One region of the Acinetobacter sp. T63 genome, then DNA from elsewhere that is predicted to be linked to it. Evidence: predicted binding sites of a transcription regulator. Region 1 holds the regulator's gene; each other region holds the start of a gene.

Region 1 (6,730 bases):
GTGGCCAAAATTTCCGACAGTCCGGGTAAAACCATGACCGACAACGACACCTTCCTCGCTTATTTGCGTCAGGTGTTTGATATTCAGGAATAAGCAAAAATACAGGCCAGGTCCAGTGCAAAGGCTGGACCTCGTCCTCTCCCTGGTGGCGGGTTGACCTCTATCCATTTTTCTGCGCAAGGAATGCAGAAATTCAGGATAATCCTAAAAATGACTTGTGCTAACATCAGGGACAAGGATAGTGATAAAACATACAACCACGATGAATGATGCCACGATCAATTTCGGTCTGTTGATTGAAGCCGAAGACCTGGTGCCCTATTTAGGCAGTGAAAAATTACGTATTGTCGATTTAAGCCGCAACTCGGTCTATGAACAGCTGCATATTCCACATGCGCTACATGTAAAGCCAAAACTATTGCTGCGTCAGGAAGAGTATGCTTCGGGTTTATTGCCGGAGCAGGACGGCCTGGAAGAACTGATCCGCTATTTAAATATTTCCCCTGAGCATCATGTGGTGGCCTATGACGATGAAGGCGGAGCCTGGGCCGGGCGTTTGCTGTGGAATTTACATTGTTTAGGTTTTGAAAACACTAGCCTGCTCAATGGCGGGATTCATGCCTGGCTGGCGGCCGGTCTGCCGACCTCGTCGGAGCTGCCGAGCTTTGCGCCGGTTGAGCATTTGGTGCCGGTACAGCTGAATGATCAGTATCAAATTCAATATGATGCGTTATTAGAGCAGGTACAAAGTGCTGAACTGCAACTCTGGGATTGCCGCACTGCAGAAGAATATAGCGGACAGCGACTGGCGGCGCGACGCGGCGGTCACATTCCGGGCGCCCGACATTTCGAGTGGAGTACTGCCCTTGACCGCGAAAATCATTTAAAATTGCATCCGCTAGAACGCACGCAGCAACGTCTGGAACAACTTGGCTTTGATTTAAGCCAACCGGTGGTGGTGTACTGCCAGTCTCATCATCGTTCCGGTCTGGCCTATATTCTGGGCCGTTTACTGGGTTGGCCAATCCGGGCGTATGCAGGTGCGTGGAGTGAATGGGGCAATCGCCTCGACAGTCCTATCATTACCGGAGAGTTGCCGTCTTGAGCCTCACATCTCGTTTAAAAAAACAATTATTTATTCAGGCCCAGCGCGTGGTACCCCAGCACCAGTTGTCTCGTGTGGTGGGTAAAATTGCTGCCAGTGAACACCCGATGGTGAAAAACGCAGTAATTCAGGCATTTAAAATGCAGTACGGAATTGATATGTCGATTGCCGAGCAAGGCAATGCCCTGAAATTCAAATCCTTTAATGAATTCTTTACCCGTGCCTTAAAAGATGGGGTGCGTGTGGTCGATGCCGATCCGAACAGCATTGTTTCTCCGGCTGATGGCGCGATTTCCCAGCTGGGTAAAATTGAAGATGGTGCAATTTTTCAGGCCAAAGGCCAGAACTTTACGGTTGAAAACCTGATTGCCGATCCACAGCTGGCCGAGCCGTTTAAAAATGGCCAGTTTGCCACTGTGTATTTATCACCGCGGGATTATCACCGGGTGCATATGCCATTTGCCGGTACCTTAACTGAAACTCTGTATGTACCGGGCGAGCTGTTTTCAGTGAACCAGACCACGGCAGAACATATTCCGGGACTGTTTGCCCGTAATGAACGCATGGTCTGCCTGTTTGATACCGAGATGGGCCGGATGGCGGTGGTGCTGGTGGGTGCCATGATTGTGGCCGGTATTGAAACGGTTGCCACCGGCAAGGTCAAACCATCGGGCCGTTTGGAGCTGAACCAGCATGACCTGTTCCTGGAAAAAGGCGCCGAATTAGGCCGTTTCTATCTCGGTTCTACCGCAGTGATTTTATTTGAACAGGATAAAATGCAGTGGGATGCGCAGTATCAGGCCAATTCTCTGGTGGAAATGGGCAAAGCCATGGGTCATCGCCTCTAAGCTGTTTGTATTGAAATGAAAAATGCCCGGATTAATCCGGGCATTTTTATGGGTATTCGGTTTAAAGGCTATACAGCCGTTCTTTGGGAAAGACGGCCTTAAAGGTTGAGCCGCTATTTTCTTTGGACTCGACTTCTAAATGGGCATTGTGCTGCATCAAGACATGCTTGACGATGGCCAGCCCTAAACCGGTACCGCCTGTCTGACGGCTACGCGCGCTATCTACCCGATAAAAACGTTCGGTTAGACGCGGCAGGTGTTTCGGATCAATGCCGATGCCGGTGTCCTGCACGCTAAAATAGCCATGCTCGCCATCATCATGCCAGCCAATGGTAATGGTGCCGCCTTTCGGGGTGTATTTGATGGCGTTGGTAATTAAATTGCTAAAGGCACTGGCCAGTTCCATATCGGAGCCAATCAGGTCGCAATGACTGTCGATATCCAGATTCAGGGTATGGCCATAATCAATATTGTAGGCATGCGCATCATCAAACAGCTGGTTCATCAGACTTGGCATGTCAATAATCTGGTTTTTGGCAATGGTCTTTTCATTTTCCAGACGCGACAGCAGCAGCAGGTCATTGACTAGTGCATTCATACGCCGGGTTTGTGACTGCATCTGTTCAAAGGCACGTTTCCAACGCGGATTCATGTCTTCCTGGTCGGTAAAGGTTTCAATATAGCCGCTCAGCACGGTCAGCGGGGTGCGTAATTCGTGCGAGATATTGTCGACAAAGTCTTTGCGCATCTGTTCCAGATTGTGCATCCGGGTCATGTCATGTGCCACCAGCAGGCGGCTTTCGCCACCAAAGCGGGTCATTTTGACCTGCACATAGTGTTCATCCAGCACGGTCGATTTGATTTTCAAGCCATCTGGTGCCTGATCAATATGATGAAAATATTCAATAAATGCCGGTTGGCGCAAAATGGTTAAAATATTGCGACCACGATCTAGTGGCTGAATGCCGAGCAGGCGCTCTGCTGCCGGGTTCCACCATTCGATCTGATGGTTATCATCAATCAGCACTACCGCTTCGGCCAGGGCCACTAGTGACGACTGAGCGCGGTCAATCAGCCCGACCATTTCGGCCTGGACAATACGTTCCTGACGCTGCGAGCGGTAGACATTAAATAATAAAGCCCCCCAAATGCCATGCAAATTGGGGGGAACATCATAGGGACGGTTGGCAATCCAGTCATTGACCAGATAGAGGGAGCGCATTTGGGTGGCGAAAAACGCCAGAAAGCCAATAAAAATACAGATCCAGAACTGTTCGATTCCGAGACCAATAAAACCTGCAATTACTAAAAAAAAGATCAGTAAACGGAGATCTTGTTTGGCAAAAGTCCACAAACTGCTGTAACGGACATTCTTGTGGTCACGGGCCAGTTCGGGGACAGGGTATGGTTCATACATAAAAAGTAATTAACCTAAGGCGACATCCGCACGGGTTGAGAAACGGTATCCAGTGCCACGAACCGTTTGTACAAAGCGGTCTGCGCCAAATGGCTCCAGCACCTTGCGTAAACGACGAATATGCACATCAATGGTACGATCCTCAATATATACGTTGCCACCCCAGACCTGGTCAAGTAGTTGTGCACGGGTATAGGCACGTTCCGGATGCGTCATAAAGAAGGCCAAAAGACGATATTCGGTTGGACCCATGTCCAGAATGTTGTCGCCAAAGCTGACGCGCTGGCTGACCGGATCTAGAATCAGGCCGTTGGCATCAATGGTTTTTTCACCATTCAGGGCATTGGCACGGCGCAGTACGGCTTTGATGCGTGATACCAGCTCACGGGTAGAAAACGGTTTGGTCATGTAGTCGTCGGCACCGGCATCCAGACCCTGAACCTTGTGGTCTTCTTCACCGCGTGCAGTCAGCATGATCACCGGAATTTCCGCCAGGTTTTCATCACGTTTTAAACGACGACATAAATCAACACCGCTGACACCGCCAGGCATCATCCAGTCCAGCAAAATCAGTGCCGGGCGTTGATCGACGATCATCTGATGCGCCTGTTTGGCATCTTCGGCCTGTAAGCAATGAAAGCCGGCCATATCCAATGAGGTATGGATCATCTCTCGGATTGGAAGTTCATCATCGACAATTAAAATGTAGTCATCTTTCACAACGCAATACCCTATAAGTGAACGGTGAACCGTTTATATTTATGACAGGCTTATTACAAAGATTAATTATGACAGTATCATTGCAGAAAGGGCAGACAGCGCTATTTTTGCAATGTTTTGTGACAATTTTTTGTACAGAATGGGCTGAATCCGGAATTCATTTAAAAAAATTTAAATAAAAGATTCAAATATTTAATTTTTCTTGCAGTTTGATGACAGGGATTCAGGCTTTTTTGCTACTTTCTGGCTCCGCTTCGGAAAAATGTTCGAGCAGGGAAATGAACACCACGCTACAGGCGCTGAGCACTTCATCCATTGACTGCTTAAAGCCGCTCATGACCCAGCGGATGGCAATTTGGGTGACATAACCGTTCAGGCCGCTGGCAATTAATGACAGTTCGCGTTCTGAATGCTGCAGGTTTGGCATCATTAGCATGACAAAGGCCTGAATCATGCGGTCAAAGCGCGCCATGCTTTCCTGAATGGTGGCCTGGTTGTGCAGTTCCTGTACCAGCATGGCATCAATATAAATAATCCGAGCCATCTGCGGGTTGTCTTTGAGCGTAGTCAGCAGGGCAGTTAAACCGGCTTCAATCATTTTTTGCGGATTGGTCGAGGCCTGCATGATGGCCTGCATCACATTGTGTTGCAGTGCATCAATCAGCTGTAAAAAAATGGTCTGGAACAGGTCTTCACTTTTTTTGAAGGATTCGTAGAAATAGCGCTCGGTGAGTTTGGCCTCGGTACAAATATCTTTCACCGTGACCGCAAAAAAACCATGCGTGCCATAGGCGTGCAGGCCGGCTTCAATCAGTTTTTCCCGGCGTAGCTGTTTGCGCTCGCTCAGCGATAATCCTTTAAATTGGCGCTCTTTATTTTGGGTATTCTGCGCATTTGGGGGAGCGGGGTGTTGTGCTTCGGTCATAGTAAAAAGGCCAGTTCACATCCTATATTGCTATAGATTAACAAGATTTTGCGCTAAGTGCGAAGTTTGGCATTCAGATTTGAACGCAGCAGACAGAAATCTGCGGGCTTTTGCGTTGACAATGATTATTGTCAAAATTATATTTGAGTGGTGAAATTGAAGTGCGCTGCCATGCCTGAGGGACGCAGCCAGACCATCCATAAAAAGGAAGCGGAATGAAAAATTTTAAAAATAAAGTCGCGGCGATTACCGGAGCAGGTTCAGGCATTGGCCAGCAGCTGGCCGTCTTATTGGCCCAGCAGAGCTGTCATTTGTCTTTAAGTGATGTCAATGAAGAAGGCCTGGCTAAAACCAAAGCCTTGCTGAGTGATTATAACGTGCGAGTGACCACGGCGCAGGTGGATGTGGCAGATCGGGCGGCTATGAAGCACTGGGCTGAACAGACCGTGCAGGATCATGGCTCAGTCAATATGATTTTTAACAATGCCGGGGTGGCCTTAGGATCGACCGTTGAAGGCGCCTCTTATGAAGACCTGGAGTGGATTGTCGGGATTAATTTCTGGGGCGTGGTGCATGGCACCAAAGAATTTTTGCCGTATATCAAACAGACTGGTGATGGCCATATTGTCAATATTTCCAGCCTGTTCGGGATTACTGCGCAGCCGACCCAATCGGCCTATAACGCGACCAAATTTGCGGTACGTGGTTATACCGAGTCGTTACGTCAGGAACTGGATATCCAGAACTGTGGCGTGAGTGCGCTGTGTGTGCATCCGGGTGGAATTCGGACCAATATTGCCAACGCCGCGAAAATGAATGACAGTCTGAGCAGTCTGGGCATGAATTCAGAAAAGTCGATACGCTCTTTTAATAAATTATTGCGTTATCCGGCAGAGCATGCGGCACGCGATATTCTGGATGCGGTTTTAAAAGATAAACGCCGTTTGTTGATTGGTAATGATGCCAAAGCCATTGATTTAATTCAGCGGATTGTCCCTAGTGGCTATCAGCGGGTGATGGCGGTGGCGACCCAGCTGGGCAAAGGCCGTAAATGAATTGTATTTGAAAGAAGCCTGCGCTAAGCGGGCTTTTTTGTGGCTGTTCAGCACATTTCATTTTTTATTTATCTGAAATTCAGAATAAAACTGTCAAGTTTTTGACAGATTTGAATAAGTCGTTTTGACATCATCAGCTCATCCCGAGTGGAAACCTTTAAAAACATCAAAAGAGAAATGAAGGAAATTTAATATGAGCTATGACTATCAACATATTCAGGTCAAACCGATTAATGGCCGTATTGGCGCTGAGATTCAGGGTATTCAATTATCTTCGCAATTAGCGCAAGCGGTGATTCAGGAAATTAATCAGGCGCTATCTCCTGCCCTCAAATCAACACCTCAATGGTCTTTTTCTTCCAGACAAACTGATAATACAGGCCTTGTAAAATACACAGACTGACAAAGGCCAGCGCATAGGCATACCAGATGCCTTGTAATCCCCACCACTGACTGAACAGATAAGCACACGGCACTTCAATCAGCAAAATTGCCAGCACATTAATAATCATTGGCACCGTGACAGTCCCGCTGGCGCGCATAATCGAAGCGAAAATGGCACTGGCCCCAAAGAACAAAATTGACCACAATACAATAAACAGCAGCTGCTGGCCCAGCTCGACCACCTGCGGGTCGGTAATAAACAGCGCCATTAAATAT
Region 2 (6,730 bases), 740 kb from region 1:
CCGGCCACCGCACTGTTCAAGACATGCGTGGTCGATACCGGCATACCAAAGCCATCTGCTGCAGCAATGGTCGACATCGCCACCAGCTCGGCTGACATACCCTGACCATAAGTCATGTGCTGTTTACCAATCCGTTCACCCACGGTGACCACAATACGCTTCCAGCCGACCATGGTTCCTAAGCCCAGTGCCAGTGCCACCGCAACTTTAACCCAGGTTGGAATATATTGCAGGAAGGAATCGAGATGGTCACGGTAATCATCGACCACTTTTTCCTGTTCCTTGCTCATGGCAGGTAAAGCTTCCGCTTTATCCAGACGCTTGAATGACGTGGTGCTGAGGTACATATCATTACGCAATGCTGCCACTTCTGCTTCCGGAATATTTTTCAAGTCGCCGTATTGACCCACGCGCTCACCTAAATGATCAGTCAAACTGGCCAAAGCCGGTACCACTTCCGGGGTGATTTCCTTGGTCTGGATGTACTTGGTGATTACTTCACGGGCCTGCGCATCCGGAATATCGGTATGGTTGGCATAAATTGCAGACGCGGTTTGCGTCGACAATTGCTGGAAAGACTGAATATGCTGGTTGTCCAGTTCCTTATTCAAGGAATAAGCCAATGGCACAATCCCAATCAGGATCAGCATGATTAAGCCCATGCCTTTCTGACCGTCATTAGAACCGTGGGCAAAGCTCACCCCAGTACAGGTAAAGATCAGGATGGCACGGATTAATGGTGGTGGCGGTTTGTTGCCTTCAGGCGGCTGGAACAGTTCCAGCTGACGTTTGAAAATCTTTTTCACCAGCAGGAACAGTACGGCAGCAAAGGCAAAACCAATTAATGGCGAGAACAGTAAAGCCTTACCGACTTTCATCACCTGTTCCATATCCACGCCGGATGCACCAGCGCCCGCATTGAGGATGTAGTTCATAATTCCCACACCCAGAATGGAACCAATTAAGGTATGCGAACTTGAAGCCGGAATACCGAGGAACCAGGTGCCTAAGTTCCAGAGAATGGCCGCAATCAGCATGGCAAAGACCATGGCAAAACCTGCGCCTGAGCCAACATTCATGATCAGCTCGACCGGTAGTAAGGCAATAATACCGTAGGCTACGGCACCACTGGCGACCATCACCCCAAGGAAGTTACAGAAACCTGCCCACATTACCGCAACTGGTGCAGACAAGGCATTGGTATAAATGACCGTAGCCACCGCGTTGGCGGTGTCATGGAAACCGTTAACAAATTCAAAGCCCAGCGCAATAAATAAAGCGGTGGCCAGCAGAATCACCGAATACAGGCTAAGCGCCGGAACATGCGATAAATCTGCCGATAATTGAAAGCCAATATAAATAAGCGTTGAAATAATAAGCGTTAGAAACACCGGCATAAAGAATTTCGGTGTTGGCACATGAACATTGGTCGACTTTTTCGGAGCCGACTGGTGTGCTGAATCTACGGGAGTTTGATTAGAATTCATGCAAGCAGGAAAAGAGGATACAAAATCCCCTTATTGTTCAGTTAAATTGTGACAATTATATGACAAAAGCAGGTCAAATAAAGTAATTTTTCTACTTTATTTGCCACAATTTCCTGATAATTTTATAGACAAAAAATCAAACTATTCAAAATAAATCAAAAACTTATAAACCACCATCTCATCTTCATCCGGTTTTCTGTCATTGCTGTCATCTTTGATGACCTTGAAATATTACAAGCACAGTAAAACCCGGCCCATTTTTAGACCTTCTCATGCTGCCATAGCTATATGACAATTTTATGAATCCTTACAATGATTTATTTATAACGATGTGTATATTTTCAAAATAAGCCCATAAAAACGTATACTTTTTCAGCAAAGATGCCACAAAGTTCCGTTCCATCCCATCAATTACGGAAAAAAGCAGTCGAACTCTGCTAAAATATTGCGCATTTCTGATTCATCAAAACAAGGGTTTTTTATGTCCACGCTTGCTACCCTGAAAGAACTTCTTGCCAAAAGAATTTTAATTATTGATGGTGCTATGGGTACCATGATCCAACGCCATAAATTGGAAGAAGCCGATTATCGTGGTGAGCGTTTTGCTGACTGGGCCTATGACCTGAAAGGCAACAATGACCTGCTGGTACTGACCCAGCCGCAGATTATTCAAGGCATTCATGAAGCCTACCTAGATGCCGGCGCCGATATTATTGAAACCAACAGCTTTAACGGCACACGTGTTTCCATGGCGGATTACCACATGGAAACGCTGGTTCCGGAAATTAACCGTGAAGCTGCGCGTCTGGCCAAAGCTGCCTGTGAAAAATATTCAACACCGGAAAAACCACGTTTTGTGGCGGGTGTCTTGGGGCCAACCTCACGCACCTGTTCAATTTCACCAAACGTGAATGATCCGGCATTTCGTAATATCACTTTTGATGAACTCAAAGAAAACTATATTGAAGCTGCGCACGCCCTGATTGAAGGCGGTGCCGATATTCTGCTGATTGAAACCGTTTTCGATACCCTGAACTGTAAAGCGGCAATTTTTGCGGTAAAAGAAGTCTTTAAACAGCTGGGCCGCGAATTACCGCTGATGATTTCCGGCACCATCACCGATGCCTCAGGCCGTACCTTAACCGGCCAGACTGCCGAAGCGTTCTGGAACTCGGTGCGTCATGGTGATTTACTCTCTATTGGCTTTAACTGTGCCTTAGGTGCAGATGCCATGCGTCCACACGTAAAAACCGTATCCGATGTGGCCGATGTCTTTGTTTCTGCACACCCGAATGCCGGCTTGCCAAATGCCTTTGGCGGTTATGATGAAACCCCGGAACAAACTGCTGCCTTCTTAAAAGAATTTGCCGAAAGCGGTCTAATTAATATTACCGGTGGTTGCTGTGGCACCACGCCGGATCATATCCGTGCCATTGCGCAGGCGGTAGAAGGTATTGCACCGCGTCAACTGCCAGAAATTGAACCTGCCTGCCGTTTAAGTGGTTTAGAGCCATTTAACATCACCAAAGATTCCTTGTTCGTGAACGTCGGTGAACGGACCAACGTCACCGGTTCGAAAAAATTCCTGCGCCTGATTCGTGAAGAAAACTTTGCCGAAGCGCTGGATGTGGCCCGTCAACAGGTTGAAAGCGGTGCACAGGTCATCGACATCAACATGGATGAAGGCATGCTCGATTCACAGGGCGCGATGGTGCACTTCCTGAATCTGGTGGCCTCTGAGCCGGACATTTCCCGTGTGCCAATCATGATTGACTCATCTAAATGGGAAATTATTGAAGCCGGTCTGAAATGTGTACAAGGTAAAGCTGTCGTCAACTCGATTTCCCTGAAAGAAGGTTATGACGAGTTTGTCGAAAAAGCGCGTCTATGCCGTCAGTATGGTGCTGCCGTGATTGTGATGGCCTTTGATGAAAATGGTCAGGCCGATACTGCCGCACGTAAAAAAGAAATCTGTAAACGTTCTTATGATGTGCTGGTCAATGACGTGGGCTTCCCGGCTGAAGATATTATCTTTGACCCGAACGTGTTTGCGGTTGCAACCGGTATTGAAGAACACAACAACTATGCGGTAGATTTCATTGAAGCGACGGGCTGGATTAAACAGAATCTGCCACATGCCATGATTTCTGGCGGTATTTCTAACGTGTCGTTCTCTTTCCGTGGTAATGAGCCAGTGCGTGAAGCAATTCATGCCGTGTTCCTGTACTATGCGATTAAACAGGGCCTGACCATGGGTATTGTAAACGCTGGTCAGCTAGCCATTTATGATGATATTGACCCGGAACTGAAAGATGCGGTTGAGAACGTGATTCTGAACCAGAATCAGGGTACCAGCGGTCAGGATGCTACGGAAAAACTGCTGGAAGTCGCGGAAAAATATCGCGGTCAGTCGGGCGTTAAAAAAGAAGAAGAAAACCTGGAATGGCGTAACCAGCCGGTGGAAAAACGTCTGGAATATGCGCTGGTCAAAGGAATTACCACCTTTATTAATGAAGACACCGAAGAAGCCCGCTTAAAAGCCAAACGTCCGCTAGATGTGATTGAAGGTCCACTCATGGACGGTATGAACGTGGTCGGCGATCTGTTTGGTGCCGGTAAAATGTTCCTGCCGCAAGTAGTGAAATCGGCCCGTGTGATGAAACAGGCGGTGGCCTGGTTAAACCCGTACATCGAAGCAGAAAAAACTGTGGGCGAGTCCAAAGGTAAAGTGCTGATGGCCACGGTAAAAGGCGATGTCCACGATATTGGTAAAAATATTGTCGGTGTGGTCTTGGGCTGTAACGGCTATGACATTATTGACCTAGGCGTGATGGTACCGGCAGAGAAAATCCTGCAAACCGCGATTGATGAAAAAGTCGATATTATTGGCCTGTCGGGTCTGATCACTCCATCTTTGGATGAAATGGTCTTTGTGGCCAAAGAAATGCAGCGTAAAGGCTTCAATATTCCATTGATGATTGGCGGTGCGACCACCTCGAAAGCGCATACTGCTGTGAAAATTGATCCACAATATTCCAATGATGCGGTGATTTATGTGGCTGATGCTTCACGTGCTGTTGGTGTTGCAACTACCCTGCTGTCACAAGAGATGAAACCAGCCTTTGTAGCAGACACCCGTGCTGAATATGCCAAAGTACGTGAGCGGATTGCCAACAAGCAGCCGAAAGCGGCGAAACTGTCTTATGCAGAATCAATTGAAAACGGCCTGAAAATTGACTTTAAAGCCAATACACCGGTAAAACCAAACTTTATTGGTACCCAGACCCTGACCAACTATCCGCTGGAAACACTGGTTGAATATTTTGACTGGACGCCATTCTTTATTTCATGGAGTCTGGCCGGTAAATTCCCCGCCATCCTGACCGATGAAGTGGTGGGTGAAGCAGCGACCGACTTATACAATCAGGCGCAGGCGATGCTGAAAGATATTATCGACAATAAACGCTTTGATGCGCGCGCGGTATTTGGCCTGTATCCGGCCAACCGTTCCGGTGCAGATTCAGTCGAAGTGTATGATGCAACAGGTACGCATGTCACGCATACTTTCCAGCACGTTCGTCAGCAGTCAGACAAAGTCACTGGCAAACCGAACCTGTCACTGGCCGATTTTGTCGCGCCAAAAGGTGAAGCGGAAGACTATTTAGGTGGCTTTACCGTGTCGATCTTTGGTGCAGAAGAAATGGCCAATGAGTACAAAGCCAAAGGCGATGACTACAATGCCATTCTGGTACAGTCTTTAGGTGACCGTTTTGCCGAAGCCTTTGCCGAGCATTTGCATGAACGTATCCGTAAAGAGTTCTGGGGCTATCAGGCCAATGAACAACTGTCAAATGAAGAGCTGATTAAAGAGAAGTATGTCGGGATTCGTCCTGCACCGGGCTACCCTGCTTGCCCAGAGCACTCTGAAAAAGCGCCTTTATTTGACTGGTTAGGCTCAACTGACAAGATTGGTACGCAACTGACCAGCAGCTTTGCGATGTGGCCACCTTCATCAGTCAGTGGTTTCTACTATGCCAACCCTGAAAGCCAGTACTTTAACGTGGGTAAAATCGCAGGCGACCAGCTTGAAGATTATGCGCAGCGTAAAGGTTGGACACTGGATGAAGCGAAACGTTGGTTAGCGCCAAATTTGGATGATTCGATTTCTTAAGAATCTCTCTAGTCCTCTTTATTAAAGGGGGAACTAAAAATCCCCCTAAATCCCCCTTTTTCAAAGGGGGACTTTGTCATGTGATTAAATGAATTACGAATTCAAAACCACCACCAAATTCGCGTAAAGTTCCCCCTCTGCCTCTCAGGAGAGGGTCAGGGAGAGGTATTTAAAACAAAGCGCCAGAAAAGTTGAAGGAGAGGCCCTTTCCTCATTCATACTGTTGCAAATAACGCTCTAGCTCTTCCTGAACCAGCACCGCTGCATGCTTCTGAATTTGCGTTTGACTTAACAGTCCTTCCGAATCAACCACCACCACACGATGTCCATCTTGCTGCAAACGCTCTACTCCTTCAAACAGCATCCGTGCACCCACATCATGAATTAAGGTGAGGTTGGTCAGATCGAGTACAATCGTCGTATCACCCGGTGGCTCTTCCTGTAAATTGCGCAGCAACATTTCTGACTCGGTAAACTGCAACACCCCACGCAGTTCATAGACGCGAACATCATCATTTTTGCCAGCCCAATAACAGCTTTGAATAATGGTTTGTGCGGAAGGCGTCCCTTCCATCAGATGCAGGCCCATATCGGCAGATAAGCGCTCGAAAATATTAATCCCGCGGACACTGTTACCATGTTCATCTACGCGCGGTGAAAATACCGCAATACCGACCTGACCCGGCAGCACACCAATAATCCCACCTGAAACGCCACTTTTGGCCGGAATCCCCACTGTCGTGAGCCAGTCTCCGGCAGCATCATACATACCACAGCTCAGCATCACGCTTAACACCTGCCGCACCACGGCCCGATCCAGTAAACATTCGCCCGTTTTCGGATGTAGGCCGCCATTGGCCAAGACACTGGCAATGTGTGCCAAATCCTTAACCGTGACCTTAATTGCACACTGCTGGATATACCCATTCACAATCTCGACCGGGTCAGTGTCCAGTGCACCGACAGTACGCAACATATAGCCAATCGACAGGTTCCGGAATGCGGTCTTCATTTCGGAGGTATAGACCTGCTCATCAAAACTTAATTCCCGTCCGGCCAGTTCACTTAAAAA
Region 3 (6,730 bases), 1.3 Mb from region 1:
TAAACTCACGTGGACGTTCCTGCTCCATCAATTCCAATGTTTCATTAAACTCAAGATTCTGGTTAAATTCTTCACGAATGGTGCTGATTTTTGGTGAAAATTCTTCAATCAGCTGGTCACGGGTCGCAATTAAATCGACCGGTTCAGCTTCACCTTTGAGCAGTTTGCGCCAGTCAGTTTTATCGGCAATTTGTGAACCAAACATGATTTCCAGTTGCCCAGATAAACGACGAGAGCCGACTTTCATAATCGGTAAGGCCTGAGTCGCCCCTTGATCCAGCCAGCGTGTTGGCATTTGGCCAATACGGGTAATCCCGACCTTTAAGCCACTGGAGTTGGCTAGGTACACCACATGCGGCTGGAAGCAGACAGATCGTGCAAATTCTTCTTCGCGGCAAGTGCCTAAATGATAATGGCAGGTTTCCGGTTTCATAATACACATGTCACAGGACGCTTTGGTTTTAAAGCATTTAAAGCAGTGACCTTGTGAATAGGATTTTGGAGTTTTGCTGCCGCAAGAAACACAGTAAATATTGCCGGTCCATTCAATTTCTATTTCTTGACCCAAGCGAAAAGGCAGTTCGATTTCTGAGCGATCCAGAATAAATTTATATTCAACATTTGCCCGGTGTGTCTGTTGATCAGTTACACTAAGGTCCTTTAGACCTGCATGCATTTTATGGCAAATGCCTTGTAGTTCCATAAAAAATACTCACTTTCATCATAAGGAATGCAGTCATGGCTGAGATGAATGTCATCACTTCTATGCTAGACGATTTAACCCAGGAGCAGCCAGTTTCTACTGCATTGTGTATTGGTCAACATCTTGAACAATACGATCATCATCAGACAATTCAATGGCAATATTTTAACGTAACTACGCTTTTAAATCTGCCTTTTACCCAGCGTTTTGATTTGGCTTTTGTACTACTCGATACTGAAGAAATGGCAGATTTGAGCAGCGTGCAGAAATCGCAGCTTTTGGTGAAACTGCGTGATTTGCTGGCCAAACGTATGGTGGTGGTGACTAAACGTCAAGATGAACCTTTATTACGTGCCTTGGGCTTTACTCAACTGATGGATAAAAGCCAGCCGCAGCATGACCTAATGTTGTGGCAATTTAATATTTTGACCTATAAGCATGTACCGGACTGGTTTAATTCCAAATTCTGGGCTAACCCGGAAAACTGGGATAAATATCGCTGGTAATGCTCAGCTTTTCTGCGGTTTTTGCAAAAACATAACAATTTCGGATGTTTCAGATGAATGAAGCATCGTATGCTGAGTGAATGTCATTAAAGGAAGAAATAAAAATCATGACAAACTTAAGCAATATTGTGGAAATTTTGGCGAAACAGGCCTTAGGTTCAAATTCCAATCAGCAGCAATCCCAACAAAGTGGTGGGCTAGGCGGTATTCTCGGTTCAGTTCTAGGTCAACTTGGAAATAATCACCAGCAGAGTGGGCAAAGCCAGCAAGGCGGTTTGGGTGGGATTTTAGGCTCTGTGCTGGGCCAATTCGGTGGTTCCAGTCAGGGGCTAGGTGGTAGTTCTAAAACTTCTCTTCTGGTTGCGGTATTGCCTTTGGTGCTGGCCTGGATTCAAAAGCAGGGTGGTTTGCAAGGTGCACTGGACAAATTAAAAGGTCAGGGCCTAAGCAGCCAGGTGGATGACTGGGTTTCGACCGGGCCGGGCGAGAATGCCAGTGTGAATCCGCAGGAAGTCCAGAATCTGTTTGATGATGAAGAAGTGGAACAGGTAGCGCAGCAAACCCATGCCCCTAAACAGGATATTTATGGCGCAATTTCACAGGTGTTGCCACAGATTATTGACTCTTTAACTCCACAGGGTGAGCAGACCAGTAAAACTGAAGCCAATAATGATATTCAGAATGTGCTGAATATGGTGTCAGGTTTCTTGAAAAGATAAGCCTGTTTATATAATGAAGCCAACCTGAGGTTGGCTTTTTAAATCCATAAATCTGGATATAAAAAACACGCCGAAGCGTGTTTTTTTTGCTTTTTAGGTAGAGGTTAGACTTAGAAGTCGTAACGGAAACCTAGAGAAAGACCGAATGCATCTTCACCACGTGTACCACCTACGCTATTTGAGCGTCCTTGAGACCATGGAGTCAGATTTGAGTTTTCATCATTCAGTACAGTAGCCAAGTTACCATATACACGTACTGCTTTGTCTAGGCGATGTTCAAGACCCACTGCAAGAAGAGTTGCATTTTCATCATCTGCATCTACATCACGGTGGAACACTTGACCACGTAAATAAGTTTTTGGTGCAAACTTATAATCCGCTGCTACACCAAATACTTGAGCATCTGGGTTGTCAGCATCGTTATCATGCGTTAAATACTGATATAAACCACCGAAGTTTAATTCAGGTGTGATTTTATATGCAGCTGCAACACGGAAGCCATCACGTTCACCACGGTTTGCATCTTCTTCATAGTGTTCATACGCAGCAGCAAAATCAACTGGACCTTCTTTATATGTTAAAGCAAGGTCATAAGCTTTATCTTTATTTGCTTCGTTATCTACGCTGTTATCTTCGTGTAGAGATAATGCACCGATTACATTAAAGCCACCGCCAAATTTTGGTGATTTATATTCAATCGTATTGGCATTACGTTCATCAAAACGTAAGTCACCTGCACGTGTTACGTTACGGATATCACCTAATTGGTCACCAAAGAAGTTGACTGGACCGCGAGCAACTTTAAACGGGCTGTCAAAGCGACCTACACGTGCCTGACCAAAATCACCTTTTAAACCAACGAAAGTATCGCGAGTTGCAAACTCTAAATCATCGTTTGCTGAACCGCTAGCGAAGTTAATTTCTTGTTCGATTTGACCAAAAACAGTCATGCCGTTTTCTAATTTTTGTTCAGCTTTGAAGCCTAAACGAGAAGAGTTTGAAGATAGTCCAACTTCGTTGTAGTCTGCACCATCATCAAGATAGTCTAAAGATACGTGTGCACGACCATAAACTTTAACATCAGCAGCCATAGCTAGTGCTGGTGTAAATAAGGTTGCCCCAACTGCTAATGCGCAAAGCGTTTTTTTCATGTGTAGCTCCAATACAGACTATTGTTTTTAGTCCTAAACATTGTTCAGAAGTAGGGTTGATCTACCGCTGCTCTCTATTGGTGCTAAGTATTCCTTACAAATGCGACAGTAATATTAAGGAAATATTTCAAAATTATTAAAAAGAACAAATCAGATCAAAAACTTACCTTTAATCGCAAATTTTAAGTGAACAGGTTTTTAAATTTAGAAAAAATTTATGAAATGAATAACTTAATTGCAAGCGAATTGACACCTTAGTGTCATAAAAATAGGTTTAGCAGAAGTTCTGCTTAAAAAAATGGAGCAGTCGCTCCATTCATTTTTACATTTCACCGGGGAAAATATTTTAAAGCACTGCCTTAATCTTTTCAGCCAGTTGCATGATTTTTTCCTGGTCACCCATCTGCGCAGCATGTTTACCGAGTTGATGTACCGAGGTTGGAATGAGGTGGAAATGAACATGCGGTACAGTTTGTCCCGCAGCAGCGCCAGACAGCTGCATTAATACAATTCCATCTAGCCCTAAGGCTTTTTCCATGGCTTTGGCAACTTTCTGCACCACCTGAATGGTGTAGGCTGCCACTTGTGGATCTAAGTCGAGCAGGGTAACCGCAGGTGATTTCGGGATGACCAGTGTATGACCATCTGCCTGAGGCATGATGTCCATAAACGCAAGAACCTGATCATCTTCATAGACTTTAATTGCAGGCAGTTCTCCACGCAGGATTCTTGCAAAAATATTTTGATCATCGTAAGCCATGATATTTCCTTTAATCAATGCATTGAATTATTTACAGTTCAATTCTTTCTGACGCGCCTTGATTTCGTCAAGTCGTTGTTGCTCTCTTTCAGAAAATTTTGGCTTGGTGGTATAGCAGTTGTCATTGCCAAACTTGGCTTTGGCTTCAGGATCTTTAAAGCAGAAGCCTTTTGATGCATAAATCACATCATGATCATTTTTCAGCTTTTGACATTCCTGTGCTGAAGCAAAAGCCGTGGTATTTGCCCCAATGAATGTTGCAAGACTGGTCAATAATGCAACAGTGAGCTTATTCATACGAGTTTCCTCTGTAATAACATTGTGGGTAAGCATCTACTCACAATATTAGGTTTTATTCTGATTATTCAATGGCCAGATCTTACTCAATTGTAATCTTGCTCCAGGCCTCATACATTTTAACGGCGCTGGAGAAGTCGCTATCTGGTTCAGCAGTAGCATTGGCAGCCTGTATCAAACTTTGGGCCAGCCCCAGTACCGGTGCTGAAAGTTTTGCATCGCGTACCAAGTCTAAAGCAATTCCGGTATCTTTGGCCAGTAGCGGCAGAGCAAAGGTCAGTGGAAATGCGCGATTAAGAATACGTTGAGGTAGCACCATTTCCGTTACCGCGCTTTTGCCGCTTGAGGCATTAATACAATCCAGCGCTTCGTTTAAGTTTACCCCATGCGCTTTTAAGGTGGTAAATCCTTCGGCAACGGCGCATAAATTGACAGCCATCAACATGTTGTTAATGGCTTTAACAGCAAAACCAGCGCCCGGTTCACCGACATGCTTGATCAGTTGCCCAAAAGCCTGCATCGCGGGTAGGGCTTTTTCAAATGCTTGCGCATCACCGCCCACCATCACGGTTAAGGTGCCTTTTTCTGCACCGATGGTTTGCCCACTCACAGGTGCATCTAAAAAATCTACCTGTTGTGCTTTGAGCTGTGCAGCTACTTTTTGGGCAGAATCTGGAACACCGCTGGTACAGTCCACCCAGATAGAGCCGGCTTTTAGCGTCAAACCCTCTAACAGATGTTCTACATCCTGGCTGGTCGGCAGGCAGGAAAAAATCACATCGGCCTGTACGGCCTGTTCAAGCTGAACCGCCTGTGTAGCATATTCCGCTGCGTGTTGCTCGGCTTTGGCAAAATTACGGTTCCAGACATAGACTGTATCAAAATGCTGGGGTAAATGTGCGGCCATGCGGTATCCCATAGCGCCCAAACCAATAAATGCAACAGACTGAATCATGCGGTTTCCTTGTGTATTTTTGTTGATCTTTGCTCGAGCCACCGGGTCAGCTTGGGCCAGAATTCATTGGCACTTTTCTGGCTGGACATCAGGCCTAAGTGACCACCCGGAATAAGAGTAAACGTGACATCTGTACTACTTGTCAACTGGCTTAAAGGCTGTGCAGCGGCAGCCGTCACAATCTGGTCGCTTTGCCCGGCCCCGACAAATAAAGAACAGCGAATATTTTTTAGTTCAATATGTTCATCCTTCAGGCGGATAATGCCGTTTTTTAACGGATTTTGCAGCCAGACATTCAGTACCATGTCCTGATTAATCCCGCCCGGATAATCAATCATATTGTTCAGGAAATTCCCCAGCGTGGCATGTTCATGCAGTATTTGCGGATCATGCAGGTTGAGAAACAGCTGGCGCTGACTGTCCAGCCAGCCTTTAGGATCTAGAATTTTAAAACCTAAAGCGTTGATGATGCCGGGCGTATGAATGAAATGTGGGGGAATAGAGCCCTGATGTAAGGCCTGTTTTAATTTGTGATTACGTGAAATCAGCTGGTTGCTGCGTTTAAACAGCTGGCCGATGCGACCGGAAGCATAACTATCTACCGGGCTGCCCAGCACCATCAGGTTTTTCACAATCTGAGGTTGACGATAGGCGGTATACAGCATCACAAAGACGCCGGCCATACTCCAGCCATGTAGGGAAATCTGCTCACTATGGGAATGCTGTCGAATCTGTTCAATACAATGCGGAATTGCGGCATTAATAAAGTACATAAAATTTAAATGACGATGGGCATAGTTTAAACGTCCCCAGTCAATCAGATAGACATCAAAACCGCTATGCTGGAAATGCTTGATTAAAGAGCGATAGGGATACAAATCATAAATCGCCATATTAATCGCCAGCGGCGCAACAAAGACCAGCGGCTCCTGATAGGCTTTATTGGGTGAAGCGTAATAACGGATTTGTGCGTGTTGGTATTCGCCAATGATCTCATACGGTGTGGTTTGGGAGATCACCAAAGTCTTGCTGTTAAAAAGCCGGGTCGATAAGTTTTTTAACTTCTTGCGTTGATCTGCAAATTTTTTCTGTACTGGGTTCATAGCCTCTATCTGCTTGTCATGACGCTGAGTTGGATGAAGTCTAAGCGATATTTCCATATTTTACCTTGACCTTAAACACCTTGGGCGCTCAAAATGTTGGCAATTCTTATAACGGTAGTCTAAGGGCGAAAATCGAGATGAGCGAACAAGACGAGATCGAATATCAGTTAGATACTTTGGCAATTCGTACTGGTCATGACCGTACCTTCGAGGGTGAGCATAGTGAACCCATCTTTTTAACATCGTCTTTTGTTTGCGAAAGTGCAGCTGATGCAGCCGCCAAATTTTCTGGGCAAATTGAAGGGAATACCTATTCCCGTTATACCAATCCGACTGTCCATACTTTTGAAAAACGCTTAGCAGTGCTCGATGGCGCAGAACGTGCCGTGGCCACCAGTTCAGGTATGGCTGCAGTACATGCAATTACCCTGGCCTATTTAAAAGCCGGCGATCATGTGGTGTGTTCACGCGCGGTATTCGGCTCGATCATTTCATTATTTGAAAAATATGTCATGAAATTTGGCGTAGATGTAACC

The links. The regulator PhoB, encoded in region 1, activates phosphate uptake and scavenging genes when phosphate is short. The targets are predictions, from matches to a motif close to TGTCATNAANCTGTCATAA.
Region 2: a site for PhoB is predicted at 1,534-1,552, ahead of ACVLR6_RS10330 (inorganic phosphate transporter). Genes of this name have one in related genera too.
Region 3: a site for PhoB is predicted at 3,324-3,342, ahead of ACVLR6_RS07885 (porin). Genes of this name have one in related genera too.

The regions. Positions count from the first base shown of each region.
Region 1 covers NZ_CM132659.1:2,886,224-2,892,953, reverse strand. Annotated here, with positions in the region: gene pncB (nicotinate phosphoribosyltransferase) at 1-93, shown strand, start outside; gene ACVLR6_RS13915 (sulfurtransferase) at 263-1,105, shown strand; gene asd (archaetidylserine decarboxylase) at 1,102-1,953, shown strand; gene phoR (phosphate regulon sensor histidine kinase PhoR) at 2,015-3,370, opposite strand; gene phoB (phosphate regulon transcriptional regulator PhoB) at 3,380-4,090, opposite strand; gene ACVLR6_RS13895 (TetR/AcrR family transcriptional regulator) at 4,314-5,015, opposite strand; gene ACVLR6_RS13890 (SDR family NAD(P)-dependent oxidoreductase) at 5,231-6,070, shown strand; gene ACVLR6_RS13885 (MATE family efflux transporter) at 6,400-6,730, opposite strand, start outside.
Region 2 covers NZ_CM132659.1:2,149,551-2,156,280, forward strand. Annotated here, with positions in the region: gene ACVLR6_RS10330 (inorganic phosphate transporter) at 1-1,487, opposite strand, end outside; gene metH (methionine synthase) at 1,969-5,658, shown strand; gene ACVLR6_RS10340 (glutaminase) at 5,870-6,730, opposite strand, start outside.
Region 3 covers NZ_CM132659.1:1,615,100-1,621,829, reverse strand. Annotated here, with positions in the region: gene ACVLR6_RS07900 (DUF2797 domain-containing protein) at 1-703, opposite strand, end outside; gene ACVLR6_RS07895 (DUF6231 family protein) at 739-1,209, shown strand; gene ACVLR6_RS07890 (YidB family protein) at 1,317-1,928, shown strand; gene ACVLR6_RS07885 (porin) at 2,039-3,079, opposite strand; gene ACVLR6_RS07880 (HIT family protein) at 3,426-3,839, opposite strand; gene ACVLR6_RS07875 (YARHG domain-containing protein) at 3,867-4,136, opposite strand; gene ACVLR6_RS07870 (NAD(P)-dependent oxidoreductase) at 4,219-5,091, opposite strand; gene ACVLR6_RS07865 (alpha/beta fold hydrolase) at 5,088-6,194, opposite strand; gene ACVLR6_RS07860 (O-succinylhomoserine sulfhydrylase) at 6,332-6,730, shown strand, end outside.